DNA from 4 places in the Rhizobium sp. HT1-10 genome. Region 2 is predicted to be linked to each of the others. Evidence: riboswitches for the same ligand, from Rfam matches in the RefSeq annotation. Region 2 holds a riboswitch; each other region holds the start of a gene.
What was found. A riboswitch is a leader RNA that binds a small molecule or an ion and turns the genes downstream of it on or off. The one in region 2 is predicted to bind cobalamin.

Region 1 (4,221 bases), on a different contig from region 2:
GAGATGATCAGACTTTACAGCGGCACTACCCGCCACCACCATTTCGGCGCGATGGACGAGATGTTCCGGCTGCGCAAGCGCGTCTTCCACGATCTGCTCAAATGGGAGGTCCTAGTCGACGGCAACTGGGAAATCGACCAGTACGACCTGTCCAACCCGATCTATGTGATGTCTTATTCGGATGAGACGGGAAAACTACGCGGCGCACTGCGGCTGCTGCCGACGCTCGGGCCGAACATGCTGGACGACACCTTTCCGATCCTGCTCGGTCACCGACCGCAAATCCGCAGCGCCACCGTCTGGGAATCCAGCCGCTTCTGTATCGACCCGGAGATCTCGCAGGACCGGGCCTCCAACCAGGTGACGGTGGCGGCCGCCGAATTGATGTGCGGCGTCGGCGAACTCGGCCTGTCGTCCGGACTGACCCATATCGTCACCGTCACCGACGTCTTCCTGGAGCGCATGTTTCGCCGGATGGGTTGCCCCGGGGAACGCATCGGCGAGCCGCAGAAGATCGGTTCGGTTCATGCCGTCGCCGTCTCCTGGGAGGTCAACCAGGGGCTCTTGCAGCGGATGAAGGCCGTGGCCGAGATCGACGGAACCGTGCTGCCGCCGGAGACGACGGTGGCGCTTGCCCGCGCCGCATGACCAATCGCGCCAGTCGCTGGGTCGCAGGGCTGGCGCAAGTCGCGCGGCGTCAAATGGCTGGCTTGTGCTATAGGGTGACTCGCCGCACGCTTCCCGAGCGTCGCGGCGCATTCAAGCAGGGCAGGCCAGAGGCGTCACGGTGGGCTGGAAACATTCATTCTTCGCGATCGGCACGTGGCTTTCGATGACGGCGCCGCTGGCTGCCCAGACGAACGAAATCTGCGACGACCTGCGCGGCCGGATGGCCGATCTCACCGAGACAATCGGCACCGGCACGCAGCTTCGGCAATATCGCAGCGCCGTTGCCGAACAGAGTTCCGAGATCCGCAAGGTCGAAAACGACCTGGAGGACAACGAGTGCTCCTCCGGCAGCATGGTCATCATCAACGGCGACGATGACGGCACCTGCGGGCGGATCGAGGATACGCTGCGGCGGATGCAGCAGAATCTCGACGACCTCATTGCCAAGCGCGACCAGTTGCAAAAGGGCGGAAATTCAAGCGACGGCGAGCGCCAACGGCTCGCCAGCGCCCTCACCGCCAATGGCTGTGACGAACCCGACAGCAGCCAAGGCGACACCATCATCAGCAACCGACCGCCGCCGCTGGATGCAGCGCCCGGCCCAGGTTCATCCGGCGTTACCACACTCGACCGCAGCGGCGGCCCCTCGACCGGCGCCGAGCCGCCGCTATCACCGGGCCAGAGCTACGCCGTCGGTCAATCCTATGCCGGCAGCAATGTGCGTACCGTTTGTGTGCGCACCTGCGACGGTGGTTTCTTTCCGATGACACCCAATGCGACAGCGAGCGACTTCCCGCGGGACGGCGAGACCTGCGCCAAGATGTGCCCGGGCGTCAAGACCGAGCTGTTCTTCCACCAGCTGCCGAACCAGGAGACGTCGGCGATGATCTCGGCCTCCTCCGGAGCGCCCTACAGCGCCATGCCCTATGCCTTCGCCTATCGCAAAAGGCCGCCGAACGAGAAGACCAGCTGCACATGCAATTTGCCGGCTTACTATGAGGAAATGCGGCGCCAGAACGCCATGAGCGGCCGATCAGAGGCCCCTGCCGCCGGCTCGATCACCACCATCGGCCCGAAAGCAACGCCTCCGGCCGCCGCACCCGCCCCTTCCAAAAGCGACGCTCCGCCGGTCGATCGCCCCTATGACCCGGCAACAGACAAGGCGCGACAGGTCGGTCCGGCCTTTCTGTCGTCGGATCAGCACAAGCTCGACCTGGACCGCCCCGCCGGCCCAAGGCTGCAGCCGGAACAGTAGCGACCGTCAGCGCCGCTGCTGACCCCAGCCATCCTGGAAAATCAAATCCTGAAGCGGCAGGCGCTGGCGCCAGCCTCTGACGGCGAGTTCCGGTTCCCCGTAGAGTTGGTCGACGAAGCCCAGACAAAGCCAGGCGATGATCTCGATGCGCTCTGGGATACCAAGCAAGGCGCGGAGGTCGGCATCGTGGAAGATGCTGACCCAGCCGACACCGACGCCCTCAGCCCGCGCCGCTAGCCAGAGATTCTGCACGGCGCAGACGGTCGAATAGGCGTCCATCCTCGGGTTATGCGTCCGACCGAGCACGACCGGTCCGGCCCGATCCGGATCGCAGGTGATGCAGATGCTGAGCGGCGCCTTGCGGATGCCTTCGAGCTTCAGCGCCCTGTAGCTGTCCTGGCGGGCGCCGTCGAACTGCAGTGCCGCCTCTTCATTGGCGCGCTCGAAGGCTTCGAAGGCGCGTTGCCGAAGGGTAGCGTCGCGCACCAGGATGAAATTCCAGGGCTGCATGAAGCCGACCGAAGGCGCATGATGGGCGGCACCGAGGAGACGCGCGATCAGATCGTCAGGCAAGGGGTCCGGCAGGAACTGGTCGCGCACGTCGCGCCGGGTTTCGATGGCGTGGTATATGACGTTGCGCTCGGCAACGGAAAAGGCTTGCTCCCGGACGAGATCGTCCTTCGCTTCGGATTGCATCGTTTTCTCCCCAACAATGCCAACCGCCCGCCGTCCGCGCGGGCAAGTCTATCGCATCAGGCCGGTCTTCTGGCTCGGCGTCGTCTGGTCGATGCTGCCTTCCCGGTCTGGCGACCAGTGACATCGATCTGGGGGCAACCGCCCCCATGCATCGCCATCCGCCATACAGCGTTGGGCACGCGCCGGGTTTTCGCCGGCTTCCCGATTCTCCCGCTCTCGCGGGCACCTGATGGCAGTGATATGCGTGATCTACCGAACGAAGGCAAGCCGATCGGGATGAACTCAGACCTCGGCTTCGTAGCGGACATAGGCAAATTCATCGCCATCAGGCGCCCAGCTGGGCACGTTGATCGTCCCCTGACCGCCGAACAGTTCGAACAGCGTGGTGATGTTGCCGCCATCCATATCCATCAGCCGCAGCCGCACAGGCAGATCGCGGGGGTGATCGAAGACGTCGCCGTCGTAGGACAGCAGGACGACCTTGTCGCCTGATGGCGAAGGATGCGGAAACCAGTTGCCGAATTCGTCATCGGTCAATTGCTGAAGATCGGTGCCGTCAGGCCGGACGCGCCAGATCTGCATACGGCCGCTGCGGCTCGAATTGAAATAGATCCACTGGCCATCGGCGGACCAGTCCGGGCCGTCGTTGCGGCCTTCGCCATGGGTGAGCCGCGTCTCCTCGCCGCCGTCAACCGATATCGTGTAGATATCGAAGAGATCGCCGCGAATGCCGCAATAGCTGAGCCGCCGTCCGTCCGGCGACCAACCATGCCAGTAGGAGGGCAGATTGGCCGTGACCCGACGCGGTGTGCCGCCTTCCGCCGGTACGAGATAGATGCAGGATTTTCCGAACTGGACCTTGTCGCAGAGCGCAATCATCGAACCATCCGGCGATATGCCGTGGTCGTTGTTGCAGCGCGTGGCAAAATCCGTTTCCACCTGTTCGACATCGGCCTTGCCGTCGAGCGACAGGCGGTAAAGCAGCCCCTCGTCATTCACCAGCAGGTAGCGCCCGTCCGGAGAGAAATTGGGCGCCTCGACGAGGCGATCCGTTTGCCAGACCACCCGTGACTGTTTCGTGGCAATGTTGAATATCTCGATCGAACTGCGCATGCCTCACCCGCTTTCCAATTCCTGCCGCCCTCAATTGCCGGCGGCAGGCTTGTTTTAACGGGGCCGCCACCTGACGGCAACCGCAGGCCGGAGCGCGAATGCGTGAGACGCTGCCGGCTGCGCTGTTTTGCCGTTGCAATTGCCTGCTTCAACCGAATAGTGGAGCCAGACAGAACCGGAGCGACGCATGCCCAATTTTCCGCATTTGATCCAGTCCCATTTCGACAAGCCCCCCGAGGATCTTGGTGCCATCGAGAAGCGTGTGCTGAAGCGGGCCCATGAACGAAAGGTCATCTCGACCGACGTCAACGCTGCATTCTCGGCCAATGCCTCGCTCGGCGAGCGCGTCGCCGACAGCATTGCCCGCATCGGCGGCTCGTGGTCTTTCATCATTTCCTTCCTGACCTTCCTGGTGGCCTGGACTGCGCTCAACACCTTCATCCTCGCATCAGGCGCCTTTGATCCCTATCCCTTCATCTTCCTCAACC
Region 2 (4,221 bases):
GCCATCTCGGCGCCAGCTGAGCAGCGGCCGGCATCACGGTGCGATCCCCGCCCGCACGGCGCCTGGCACCGGGGTCTTCGGGTCGCCATCCAGCGCAGCCGCGATATCCGCCTCGAGCGAGGTTACCGCGAAGGGCAATGACAAAACGCTGCCAAAAGAGATCGCCGCAGCAACAGTTGCGCCCGCAAAGACTTCGCGTCCCTCCGTGTGGGACTTCAACAGCAGCCGCATGGGGAGCTTGCGCAGATCGCCGGCATCCTCGGACGCCGATACCCAAAGAAGCAGATCCGCTTCGAGGACGGCAAGGTCCTCGGGCGAGAGCTTCTGATAGAACCCGCCTGGGCCGATAAGACCCATCGCTGCGGGGGGCAGCTGGAATCCCAGTTCCGCCAGAAAATGGCCGCGGGTGTCGGAAGGCGCGAACAGGCCGGTCTCGCCGCCCTCGTGGTAGGCGGCGGTGGCCGTACGTCCGGCCCAATCGGGATGTCGCTGGCGGACAGTGGCAATCGTCTGGCGCGTCCTGGCGATCAGTTCGGCGGCAAGCCGATCCTTGCCGACGGCGCGCCCGATCAGCAATGTCATTTCATCCCAGGGCAGGCCATAGGTGGAAACGCCCTTCGGCTGCATCAGCACCGGCGCAATGCGCGACAGTCCGGCATATTCCGCTTCCGTAATCCCGGAACTGATGGCGACGATGAGGTCCGGCTTGAGGGTGGCGATGAGCTCGAGGCTGACAGCGCCTTTGATGAGCCGCGGATGGGCGTCTTTCAGATAGGGTTGCGCCCACGGCCAGACGCCCGACGGCTGATCGCCGTACCAATCGCGAATGGCAAGGGGAACGACCTCGAGGGCGAGCAATGTATCCTGCGTGGTGTAGCCGAGCGAGACGACGCGCTGCGCAGGTTTCGGCAGGACGGCCACGCCATAGTCACACTCAAACCGCAGGGGCTCATCCGCAGCGATGGCGGGCATTTTCAGGGCCGCAAGGGCCGCGGTTGCGGTCATACCGCAGAGAATGTCGCGTCGGCTGAAAAATGAAAAAGGCAAAGTCTGCATTCCCGTCTTGTTGTCGCAGCCGCAAGAAGCTTAGCCGGCGTGGCCTATCGCGTTGCGCGCGGAAAGACGTCCGACCGGCGGCTTAAGTTCGTGAAGGTGGCAGCGATCAGGCAAAAGCGTGTGGCGTGATGATGCATGGAAGCGCCCTCGAATATCATCCAACGATCGGGACAAATAAGTGGAGTATTTCACTCCTGTATTTTGTATGCCGCTTGGAAGTCAACCGCCCGAAGTGATTTTAGCGATCTTTCGCACGCGGCTTTCAACGGCTATGCAGCCAAAGCCGCATTCCTCACCGAGCGACTTGACAGGCAACCTGAAATACGTTTGTAACGTTATAACATTTTATATCGATGATACGGAAAGACGGATTCACCCTTTATGCAAACTTGCGCACCTCCTTTGGAAAGGCACCGCTGCACCGCCGTGAGCGCATGCAACCCTAGTTTCAGCGGCGCGTCCGCAACGCACGGCCTTGACCCGGATCGCAGGGCTGTCATAGATGACAATGACGGTTCCCTTAGGATGACTCCAAGGGGATTAATAGGGAACACGGTGCGGGCAACCCAAAAGGGACCAAGACCGTGACTGCCCCCGCAACTGTAAGCGGATTGCCGCTCATCCTCGGGCTCAAGGGCCATGCCACTGCGAAGGTTTCGCGGGAAGGCAGATGGGAAGCAGACATCCGCAAGTCAGGAGACCTGCCGTCAAGCACCATCCAATCACCCGGGCGGGGATGCCCGGAAAGGAACAGATATGACCCATCTTACCCTTCGCCATGCCTTGGCACGCATCCGTCTCGATTGGATTTTCCGTCGTTAGTCCCGGCGTGACCTAGTTTCCACGTCGCCACCAGCGGCGCGGTGACGCTCGCCATTCCCCCAAATCGAGACATGATCATGCGCCATTTTCTGACCAGCATCACGCTTGCCTGCGGCTTCCTTGTCGCCGCCGCTCCCGGCCATGCCGCAACGGCCTATCCGTTGTCTATCAACAATTGTGGCCAGCAGGTCACCTTCACCAAGGCTCCGTCGCGGATCGTGTCGATCGGCCAGGGCATGACGGAAATCCTCCTCTCGCTCGGTCTTGCCGACAAGATTGCCGGCACGGCGGTCTGGGTCGGCCCGGTGCTGCCGCAATATGCGGAGGCAAACAGCCATATCAAACGCCTCGCCGACAACGATCCGAGCTTCGAGTCGGTTGTCGGTCAACAGCCCGATCTCGTCGCGGCGGAATTTGAATGGCATGTCGGCCCGCAGGGATCCGTCGGCCGGCGGGAGCAGTTCTCCGATCTCGGCATCAACAGCTACATCTCGCCGGCCGATTGCGTCGCCAAGGTCAATGCCGGTGGCGGAGACGGCGTTCGCAGGGAGATGTTCACGATGGACCTGATCTACCAGGAAATCAGCCAACTCTCTGACATTTTCGATATCAAAGAGCGCGGCGATGCCTTGATCGCCGACCTTCGCAAGCGTGAAGCGACCGCCGTCGCTTCCATAGAAGGTCCATCGGCCCGGAACCTGCCCGTCGTCTTCTGGTACTCCAGCAAGGACGTTCGCGGCGACGCCTTCATCGCCGGCAAGAACAGCGCGCCGGCCTACATCATGAAGACGCTGGATGCCCGAAACGTCGTCACGACGGAAGAAGAATGGCCGCTTGTCGGTTGGGAGACGATCGCTGAGGCCAATCCGGCCGTTATCGTCATCGCGACAATGGACCGCCGCCGCTATGCCGCCGACGATCCGAAGGTAAAGCTCGACTTCCTTGAGAGCGACCCGGTCACAAGCCAGATGGATGCCGTCAAGAACAAGCGCTTCGTCCTGATGGACGCCCAGTCGATGAACCCGACGATCCGGACGATCGACGGCATCGAGGTCCTCGCCAAGGGGATCAAGTCCTTCGGCCCAACCCAGTGAACGCGGCGGCAGGCGAGAGATATGGTCGGTGGTGGGCCCTCTCCGTGCTCGCCACAACCGCGATCCTGCTGCTCGGCCTGGCGATCAGCCTGGCGGTGTCGATCGGCGAAATATCGATCCCGCTGCTGACGACGGCGGAGGCGGTGTCGAACCGCCTCTTCGGCACGGCCTTCGACATCAGCCGCATCCACCAGGGCATCGTCTGGGACTATCGTCTCAGCCGGGCGCTGGTGGCGGCCAGCGCCGGCGCGTCCCTGGCGCTCTGCGGCACGATCCTGCAAGCGCTTTTGCGCAATCCGCTGGCCGAACCCTATGTGCTCGGCATCTCGGCCGGCGCCTCGACGGGCGCGGTCTGCATCACGATCCTCGGCGTCGGCTACGGCGTGCTCGGCCTTTCCAGCGGCGCCTTCATCGGGGCGGTCGTCGCTTTCGGGCTGGTCGGCATTCTTGCAGTCAGTGCCGGCGGCTCAGGCGACCGCATCATTCTCTGTGGCGTTGCCGCATCGCAGCTATTCAATGCCCTGACTTCCTACATCGTCACCACATCGGCCAATGCCGAACAGGCCCGGGGCGTGCTCTTCTGGCTGCTCGGTTCGTTCAGCGGCGTGCGCTGGCCGGACGTCTATCTCTCGGTACCGGTGACGCTGGCGGGCTTCGTCATCTGTCTTTGTCACGTCCGGGCGCTGGACGCCTTCGTGTTCGGTGTCGACGCGGCGACTTCGCTCGGCATTGCCGTCCGGCGCGTGCAGATCGTCCTGCTCGGCACCACCGCCTTGATGACCGCAAGCGTGGTCAGCATGGTCGGCTCCATCGGCTTCGTCGGGCTTGTCATTCCCCATGCTGCCCGCTTTCTCGTCGGGCCGTCGCACGGGCGCCTGCTGCCGGCAACGGCGCTGGGAGGCGCGATCTTCATGGTCGCGGCCGACATCGTCTCGCGCATCATCATTCCGCAACAGATCTTGCCGATCGGCGTGGTCACAGCGCTTTTCGGCGCCCCGGCCTTTGCGATCATCCTCTATCGCGTTCGGAGGAACTCATGAGCATTGCGGTCGATCAGGTATCGTTTTCCGCCGGCAATACACTGATCATTGACGGCATCAGCCTTGACGTGTCGCGCGGAAAGGTTCTGGGACTGCTTGGGCCGAACGGATCGGGGAAATCGAGCCTGCTGCGGCTGATCTGCCGGTTGCGCAAGGCGAGCAGCGGCATCATACGGTTGGGCGACCAGGACGTCGCCGCGCTGTCGAGG
Region 3 (4,221 bases), on a different contig from region 2:
CCATCGATCTTTCCGACAAATCGATCAAGCTGATGAAGCAAAATGAACAATGGCTTGCGAGACGAATTTCGAATTGTTCTGGCGAATCTGGTCCATGAGGCTGTCGCTTCAGAAACCAGGCAGGCCGTCGTCGTTAAAACGGCGATCGAAGAAATCGAGCGTTTGCGCATTCCGAACGAGTAGGATCCCGAACCTGCCGGCAATCTATCGGAACACACTGTAGAAGAGCCGGCAAATAACCGCCCCGCCGCAGCCGCCTAAATAAGCTGACGTGCGAAATCTCCAAGCAAAATAATTTTTGGTAAAGGAGTCGAAAGTTCAATTCCTTTGAAGACCTAAAAGTTTACGAACCGTAGCCGTCGCTCGATGTGTCAACTCTCTGCAGCGGTCCGGTTTGGGCCAGCAAATACCGAAGCTGTGAACCGAAGCTATCCGTTCATGCCAACGGAGAGGCAGCCGTTTCCAAGAGCGAGTGGCGAAATCGGTTATTCTCGCGCGCTCGCAAACCTCGCAATTCGTGAAACAAATTCACGATCTAGGCCCGCGAAGCCGTGATGAGAGTCGTATTTACAGGGGTTCTTTCCCGCGGTGCCACCATCCAACCAACTAGCCTCCACACGCCTGCCTGCCCATTTCAAGAATGGAGCGACACCTAACGGACTCGTGAAACGGCAAGCATCATTCCGATGATAGATTACCAATGTTGGCGGCAACAATGATGTCGAGTTTAGGATACTCGAAACGGACTTTCCTGGCCCTGATATGGGCGTTAGAAAACCGGACGCGAGTATAAGCCTATCAGGACGAGCTCCCATTGCTATCCCTTCTGCCGCTCGCGGCGTTCCTGCACTGGTCGCGACGACGGTCACAGGCCGCCCTTTTTCGGCCATGAACCCGACAGCTTCGGCAAGGTTCGTTCCTTTGTCTATCAGAAGCACATTGAGGCCCTCACTGGCGAAGGCATCGCGGTTGCGGATCAACACGTTATCGGCATTTCTGGTGAAACTTGCGTCCTTTGACACATCGAGAATGCCATCGCCTCCAACAACAATCACAAGACTCCCCTTGGGATTTGGCACAGGGATCAAGATGTTCCATGTTTGGCCGATCGCGACTGCGGTGCCGTTTTTAACATAATGACTGGAGCGCGCGTGAGAAGGCGCCGCTTGAACAGAGAGAAATAGCCCCAAAAAGATCGCGATAATTGATGTCCAAAGCATTTTTAGAAATTCCTGAGCCCTGCATTTGCTCGATCTAGCGTTAAGCTTTAAATGCTCGTCAAAATCCCAACTGTGAGCGCAAATGGTACTCAATTCTGTCACCAATATCAGGCGCTGCGGGTCGCGCTGACGTCGTATCGCCCATGCAATCTGAGATCAACATCGATTTTCGTAAAGGTGGATCTTGCCTGGCATTTACAGCAATCCGGAAAGTTTCTGTTTGGACGTGTTTACAGTCAAAGAGCCCGACTTGCTAACCAGCCATTCGCCCTCCCGCCCGGTCTTGCTAACTTTGTCGCGAATACGCGAGAGGCGTTCTCTATCCGTCTAAGTCCATCGGCACCTTCGAACAGTACCGAGTCTTCTAGACTGCGAAGATCTAGGCATTCAGCTATACAAAGCGTCTGGAGCTGACATGTCGTCACGCGCTCGGTGCCATCCCACATAAGGATCAGCAAGACTTGCTTTAGGACGTGCTGGATCATCATTTAACTCATCTGGGCCGCTGTTTTAAAGGGTTTTCGGTCTGTATCGGAGCGGGACGCCTCCCATCTTATGACCAATCCCAGAGGGGCGGAAACGCTCCCACGGCCTGAACGCATGCACGCTCTATGTTATGAGGCGAGCAATCCACAAACCGGCCGCGGCTAATGCCCCAGCCCAGATCACGGCCACAAAAGTCATAATGGTGATGCTGAGGATGAGCTTCATCTGGCAACCTTGTCGGTGGAGCAATATTCCAGCACGAACGCTTTGTACGCGATAGCGCACGCTCTGAATTCGTGAAACCGCCTTTACTGGATGGCAGCAGAAATGCCAAGTCATCAAGCTCGACCGAATTTCGGCCGGCAGCACGCTGCACTGATTGACGTGGCCACCTCGTATTCGTAATAGTCTCCGCGATGGTTCCCGTATGGGATCAAAAGGGAACACGGTGCGGATTACCCATCAGGGGCCAAAACCGGGACTGTCCCCGCAACTGTAAGCGACGAGCTTCATCCAAGATGCCACTGGTCCACATGGGGACTGGGAAGGCGGATTCGGCAACGACCCGCAAGTCAGGAGACCTGCCATCATCGGACGTCATTGGCATAAGCGTGGGGCGGGGTGTCTCGACGCGGCGGATTTCCGTCACCTTTGCCATGACAGCAGACGTCACACAAAGGACTTCCCATGTTTACCAATATCACCAGACTTTTCGACGAAAGCACGCCTGATCTCAAGGCACGTCTCGTGACGATCTATACGGTTCTTGCCGTTCTAAATTTTGGAGCCTGGCTATGGGCGCTTGTCGCCTTCTGGGACGAGCCTGCGCTACTCGGCGTGGCACTCGTAATCTACGGGCTCGGCCTTCGCCATGCCGTTGATGCCGACCATATAGCCGCCATTGACAATGTCACCCGAAAGCTCATGCAAATGAAACAGCGGCCGGTTTCCGTCGGCTTCTTTTTCGCAATCGGGCATTCGACGGTGGTCGTACTGGTTGCTGGAGCTGTGGTGGCGGCATCCTCGCTGCTTGGTGGGTTCCAGAGCCTCGAGGGTATTGGCGGCACGATCAGCACGAGCATTTCGGCATTGTTTTTGCTGATCATCGCTACGATGAACATCGTGATCTTCGTGTCGATCTATCAGAGCTACCGCCGCGTGCGGGCAGGGGGCACCTATGTCGAGGAAGATCTTGACCTTCTCCTTAACAATCGAGGCTTTCTCGCGCGCATATTGCGCCCGATGTTCAAGCTGGTCACCAAGAGTTGGCATATGTTTCCACTTGGTTTTTTATTCGGCCTTGGCTTCGATACGGCGACCGAGGTCGCTATGTTCGGCGTGTCAGCGACACAAGTGGCCAAGGGCGTTTCGGTCGAGGCGATCATGGTCTTCCCGGTGCTGTTTGCTGCCGGCATGTCGTTGATCGACACCACTGACGGCGTCATGATGCTCGGCGCCTATGATTGGGCCTTCGTCAAGCCGATGCGGAAACTTTACTACAACATGACGATCACACTGGTTTCGATCATCGTAGCCGTGCTCATCGGCGGCATCGAGGCCCTGGGATTGATCAGTGACAAGCTGGGGTTGGAAGGTGGCCTCTGGGACATCGTCGCCGGATTGAACGATAACTTCAACAATCTCGGGTTCGTGATCATCGGCGTCTTCCTTCTCGCCTGGATACTCTCGTTCGTGATCTACAAAGCCAAAGGCCTGGACGACGTCGAAATCAAAAGTCCCGTCTGACGCTGCTGCAAAGGTTTCAAGGGGCCATTGCGACGGCCCCTTGTCTCTATGCAGGCCCGAACCCGCAGGTCATCATCGCTCGACCTCACGCCACCTGGCGGCTCCAGCTGGCAAAGGGGTCGGGAAGATCACGCCAACGGTCTGGGGCAAATTCCTTCTCCTTCACGAGACATTCGTCAAGCTCGGCCGTAATCTTAGATTCCTCCATCGGATCGCAACCGATAAACACCAACTCCTGACGTCGATCGCCCCAAACGGGATCGAGGAACGACGAGATTATTTCACAGGATTGACGGTCCTTCGGCCATTGCTCGTTGGGCACGGCTGCCCACCAGAGGCCCATCTTACCGGTACGCACCATTGCGCCTGCCTGGCTCAACTCGCCAACCCAATGGGGTCGCGTTGCAAGCCAGAAAAAACCCTTTGCGCGCACGACGCCGCCCCAGGGCTTATTCAGAAATGCCTGAAATTTTGCGGGCTCGAAGGGCCGTTTGGCCCGGTAGACGAAGGAGCGGATGCCATATTCCTCGGTTTCGGGGATATGGTCCTTGAAACCATGCAACTCCTTGTACCAGAGCGGGTGCTGTTCGGCCTTCGTCAGATCGAAGCGACCGATTCCCATGATTTCGCTAAGTTCCACACGGCCGAAATCGGTTTCGATCAACCTTGCGTCCGGGTTAAGGCCGACGATGATTTTACGCGCAGCATCGAGCCGATCGGCTGACGCTGTCCCAACCTTGTTAAGGATGACCACATCGGCAAATTCGAT
Region 4 (4,221 bases), on a different contig from region 2:
ACCATGCCAGCATATTTCTCCGCCTCGTCGAGCAGCACGACCCGTTGCGTCGAGCCGATCGGGAAATCGTGGCGGAAGTCGGCGATGCTGATGTTGACGTTGGCGCTGCGCACATCGGGTCGCATCATGCGCGCGACGGTCAGGTTGCGGATCCAGCCGACATCGTGGGCGCTGCGGATGCTCTCGCCGCGCAGGTGAAAGCGCCAGGTGGCAAAGGAGTAGCCGAAGGTGGTGCGCACCACCAGCGACGAGGTTATGACGGCGGCAAGCACCAGCGCGGTGATTGGAAAGTCACCTGTTATCTCCAAAGCCAGAAACGTCATCGTCAGCGGGCCGCCGATGACGGCGACGGCGAGCGAACTCATGCCGACCACGGCATAGATAATTGGCGTCAGGGTCGCGTGGTCGAAATAGGGTGCGGAATAGGCGAAGATCTTGCCGAGTAGTGCGCCCATGAACAGCGAGGCGAAGAACAGGCCGCCGCGGAAGCCGGAACCGATCGAAACCGCCGATGCCAGCGCTTTCAGCAGCAATATGCCCATGAGGGCAGGTATTGCGACATCGCGGCCGAGATTGAGATGCAGCGCTCCATGACCGGCCGACAGAACCTGGGGCGAGACCAGCGCCAGCAGTCCGATCACGATGCCGCCGAGGGCCGGACGGACGTATTGCGGGATGGCACTCTTGCGCGCCAGCTCCTCGATGAAGGAGACGCCCTGCATGAGAATGATACCGCAGCCGGCGCAAACGGCACCGAGCAGCAGGGCCGGAATGTAGTCGGCCGGCACGACGCTGCCGAAATCGCCGATGTCGATCATCACGTCGTTGCCGGCCAGAAGCCGGGCGACCAGGGTCGCGACAAGGGCCGAGACGACGACCGGCGTCAGGGTGACGATGGTGTAGCTGCCGATGATCAGCTCAAAGGCGTAGAAGGCGCCGGTCAGCGGCGCGCTGAAGGCGGCGGCAATGGCTCCGGCCGCGCCGCAGCCGACCAGCGTGCGAAGGTCGCCGCGGCGCAGCTGCAGTTTCAACCCGAGCTTCGAGGCTATGCCCGCCGCGATCTGCGTATAGCCGGCTTCGAGCCCCACCGACGCGCCAAAGCCGTTGGAAATAAGGTTCTGGATCGACACCAGGATACTGTCGGTCAGCGACAGCCGGCCGCCATGCAGGGCATTGGCTTCGATCGGGTCGATCATCGGCTTCTTGCGGGTCTTCGACAGAATGAACAGCATGAGCCCGAGCAGCACGCCGCCGGCAATCGGGGCCAGCAACAGCAGCAGCTTGTTGTCGATGACCGCGCTGCTCAGCCGGCCATCGTCGCCCACACCGTAGATCAGCATGTGCATCTGGCGGGAGATCAGGCTCATTGCGGTGACGGCCAGACCCGAGGTGATGCCGACGAAGGCTCCGGCAATCACCAGGCCGACTTCGCTCTGTCGCAGGATCGCTCGCATCCGTCCGGCGTCGAACAGTGTTCTGAGCGTGCCGAAGCGGGGTGAATGAAATCGTTGAAGCATGGCGATACGCATGAAAGAGGACGGGTTGCTGATCTCGGACGTCTTTACACCGGCAATTGCGACGAAAAGACCGACGCCGGGAAGGATTCCTGCGTCGTACGGGCATATATGTGGCAGAAACCAAAATCGTCGATCAGTTGACTTGGATAAGGCGACGTCCTAATCCTTGTCTTTCATAACGGAAGGTTCCTGCGCCGCGACAGCGGTATGGGATCAAAAGGGAATGTGACCGGGCGGACCCATCCAGGGCGCTCTTATCACAGCCGACCCCGCGACTGTAGAACGGTCAGGGTCTTTCGTCCGGTGTTCGGGCGCGACGGGGGATGTCCTGCAATGGTGCGGGCGGCCCTTTCGCCGAAGACAGCGGAAAAGCCACTGGCGTGGCAGCATGATCTACCGGGGTGGGACGCCTCCTTAGCTACGAATCGTCCGCCTTTTCATGTTGATCTGCCGGGAAGGCGAGAAAGATCCGTGGCCTCCGACCGGGACGATGCAAGTCGTTCCGGTCGGAGCGCCGCAACCGTGAGCCAGGAGACCTGCCATCCGTGCCGGGCGAAAAGCCCAACCCGGGGACGTCGTCCCGATGCCAGCACGGAGGTTGTCATGGCTGAACAGTTGTTTTCGCGCGTCCATTCGACGCGTTCCATCGATCCGACCGGCTGCCTGTTCGCAGCCTCGCGCACAACCGCGTGAGGATCGGATAAGCCTGATGACATCCCCATCCCATGGCACCGCCTTCGTGATCGGCGGCGCGCGTTCCGGAAAATCAACCTTTGCCGAATCCCTCGTCACCGGCTCCGGCCTCGATCGTCATTACATCGCCACCGGCCGCGCCTGGGATGCGGAGATGACGGATCGTATCCAGAAGCATCGCGCCGATCGCGGCGAGGGCTGGACGACCCACGAGGAACCGCTCGATCTGGTCGGCACGCTCGAAGCTGTCGACGCGCCCGGCCGCGCCATCCTGGTCGATTGCCTGACGCTCTGGGTCACCAACCTGATGATGGAGGAGCGCGACATGGCTGCCGCCTTCGCGTCCCTCACCCAATTCCTGCCCAGCGCCCGGGCGCGCCTGGTCTTCGTCTCCAACGAGGTCGGCCTCGGCATCGTGCCGGAAAACCGCATGGCGCGCGATTTCCGCGACCACGCCGGCCGTCTCCACCAAATGATCGCAGCCGCTGCCACCGACGTCTATTTCGTCGCCGCCGGGCTGCCGCTGAAAATGAAAGGCTGAACCATGCAACAGAAAATCCCCGCCACGGTCATCACCGGCTTCCTCGGCGCCGGCAAGACCACCATCATCCGCAACCTGCTGCAGAATGCCGGCGGCAAGCGCATCGCGCTCATCATCAACGAGTTCGGCGATCTCGGCGTCGATGGCGACGTGCTCAAGGATTGTGGTGCCGAGAACTGCTCGGCCGACGACATCATCGAGCTCACCAACGGCTGCATCTGCTGCACCGTCGCCGACGATTTCATCCCGACCATGACCCAGCTGCTCGCCCGCTCGCCGCGCCCGGACCACATCGTCATCGAGACCTCGGGGCTGGCATTGCCGCAGCCGCTGGTCGCCGCCTTCAACTGGCCTGACATCCGCACCCAGGTGACCGTCGACGGCGTGATCACCGTCGTCGACAGCGTGGCCGTCGCTGCCGGCCGGTTTGCCGACGACCACGACGCGGTCAACGCGGCGCGGGCCGAGGATGCCTCGCTCGACCACGACAACCCGATCGAGGAGCTGTTCGAGGACCAGCTGACCTGCGCCGACCTGATCGTGCTTAACAAGACCGACCTGCTCGATGCCGCCGGCATTGCCGCCGTCAGGGCGGAAGTCCTGTCGCGGACCGAGCGCAAGCCGGCGATGATCGAGGCGCGCAACGGTGAGGTCTCGGCCACCGTGCTGCTCGGTCTCGGCATCGGCACCGAGGACGATGTCGGCAACCGCCTTTCCCATCACGAGATCGAACATGCCGACGGGACGCCGCATGACCATGACGAGTTCGACAGTTTCATCCTCGACCTCGGACCGATCGCCGAGCCGGTCACCTTCATCGAGCGGCTGAAGGCGGTGATCGGCCGCCACGACGTGTTGCGGCTCAAGGGCTTCGTCGATGTGCCGGGCAAGCCGATGCGTCTGCAATTGCAGGCGGTGGACAGCCGCGTCGACCATTATTTCGACCGCGCCTGGGCGCCGGGCGAGGTGCGGGCCACCCGGCTGGTGGTGATCGGGCTGCACGACATGGACCATGCGGCTGTGCGCGGCGCCATCGAGGCGCTGGTCTGATGGTGCTGCGTCGCGGCTTACCCCCCTCTGTCACCTGCGGTGACATCTCCCCCACAAGGGGGGAGATCGGGAGGCTGCGGCTGATACTTTCTCGTCCAAATGAGCCTATTGCAGGCGGTGGTCTTCGTGTGAGCAGAGAGGCCGCCCCAGCCAATCTCCCCCCTTGTGGGGGAGATGTCACCGGAGGTGACAGAGGGGGGTGCCGCCCCACCCGAAATACCATCCAGGGAGATACCGCATGCATCTCCTCCTAGCCCAGAAAGGCTCGATATCCGACGGCGACGAGGCGATCGATCTCGGCCAGACGCCGGGCGACATCCTTTTTTTGTCGGCGGCCGATACCGAGCTTGCCGCCATCGCTGCCGCCCATGGTCAGCAGCAGGGGCCGCATTCGCTGCGGCTGGCGAGCCTCATCAGCAT

Region 1: linked by a shared signal. The riboswitch ahead of bluB (5,6-dimethylbenzimidazole synthase) and the one ahead of VH564_RS07995 (ABC transporter substrate-binding protein) in region 2 are both predicted to bind cobalamin.
Region 3: linked by a shared signal. The riboswitch ahead of VH564_RS22760 (HoxN/HupN/NixA family nickel/cobalt transporter) and the one ahead of VH564_RS07995 (ABC transporter substrate-binding protein) in region 2 are both predicted to bind cobalamin.
Region 4: linked by a shared signal. The riboswitch ahead of cobU (bifunctional adenosylcobinamide kinase/adenosylcobinamide-phosphate guanylyltransferase) and the one ahead of VH564_RS07995 (ABC transporter substrate-binding protein) in region 2 are both predicted to bind cobalamin.

Annotation. Positions count from the first base shown of each region.
Region 1 is NZ_JBCEBQ010000005.1:148,182-152,402, reverse strand. It holds gene VH564_RS15145 (acyl-homoserine-lactone synthase) at 4-648, shown strand; gene VH564_RS15140 (DUF2865 domain-containing protein) at 788-1,924, shown strand; gene bluB (5,6-dimethylbenzimidazole synthase) at 1,931-2,620, opposite strand; cobalamin riboswitch at 2,663-2,865, opposite strand; gene VH564_RS15130 (TolB family protein) at 2,903-3,733, opposite strand; gene VH564_RS15125 (DUF1003 domain-containing protein) at 3,921-4,221, shown strand, end outside.
Region 2 is NZ_JBCEBQ010000002.1:607,685-611,905, reverse strand. It holds gene VH564_RS08000 (ABC transporter substrate-binding protein) at 34-1,047, opposite strand; cobalamin riboswitch at 1,552-1,779, shown strand; gene VH564_RS07995 (ABC transporter substrate-binding protein) at 1,956-2,972, shown strand; gene VH564_RS07990 (FecCD family ABC transporter permease) at 2,969-4,012, shown strand; gene VH564_RS07985 (ABC transporter ATP-binding protein) at 4,009-4,221, shown strand, end outside.
Region 3 is NZ_JBCEBQ010000012.1:44,397-48,617, reverse strand. It holds gene VH564_RS22765 (alpha/beta hydrolase) at 486-1,220, opposite strand; cobalamin riboswitch at 2,107-2,309, shown strand; gene VH564_RS22760 (HoxN/HupN/NixA family nickel/cobalt transporter) at 2,394-3,452, shown strand; gene zigA (zinc metallochaperone GTPase ZigA) at 3,538-4,221, opposite strand, start outside.
Region 4 is NZ_JBCEBQ010000003.1:588,706-592,926, forward strand. It holds gene VH564_RS11400 (chloride channel protein) at 1-1,517, opposite strand, end outside; cobalamin riboswitch at 1,684-2,075, shown strand; gene cobU (bifunctional adenosylcobinamide kinase/adenosylcobinamide-phosphate guanylyltransferase) at 2,227-2,751, shown strand; gene cobW (cobalamin biosynthesis protein CobW) at 2,755-3,801, shown strand; gene cobN (cobaltochelatase subunit CobN) at 4,040-4,221, shown strand, end outside.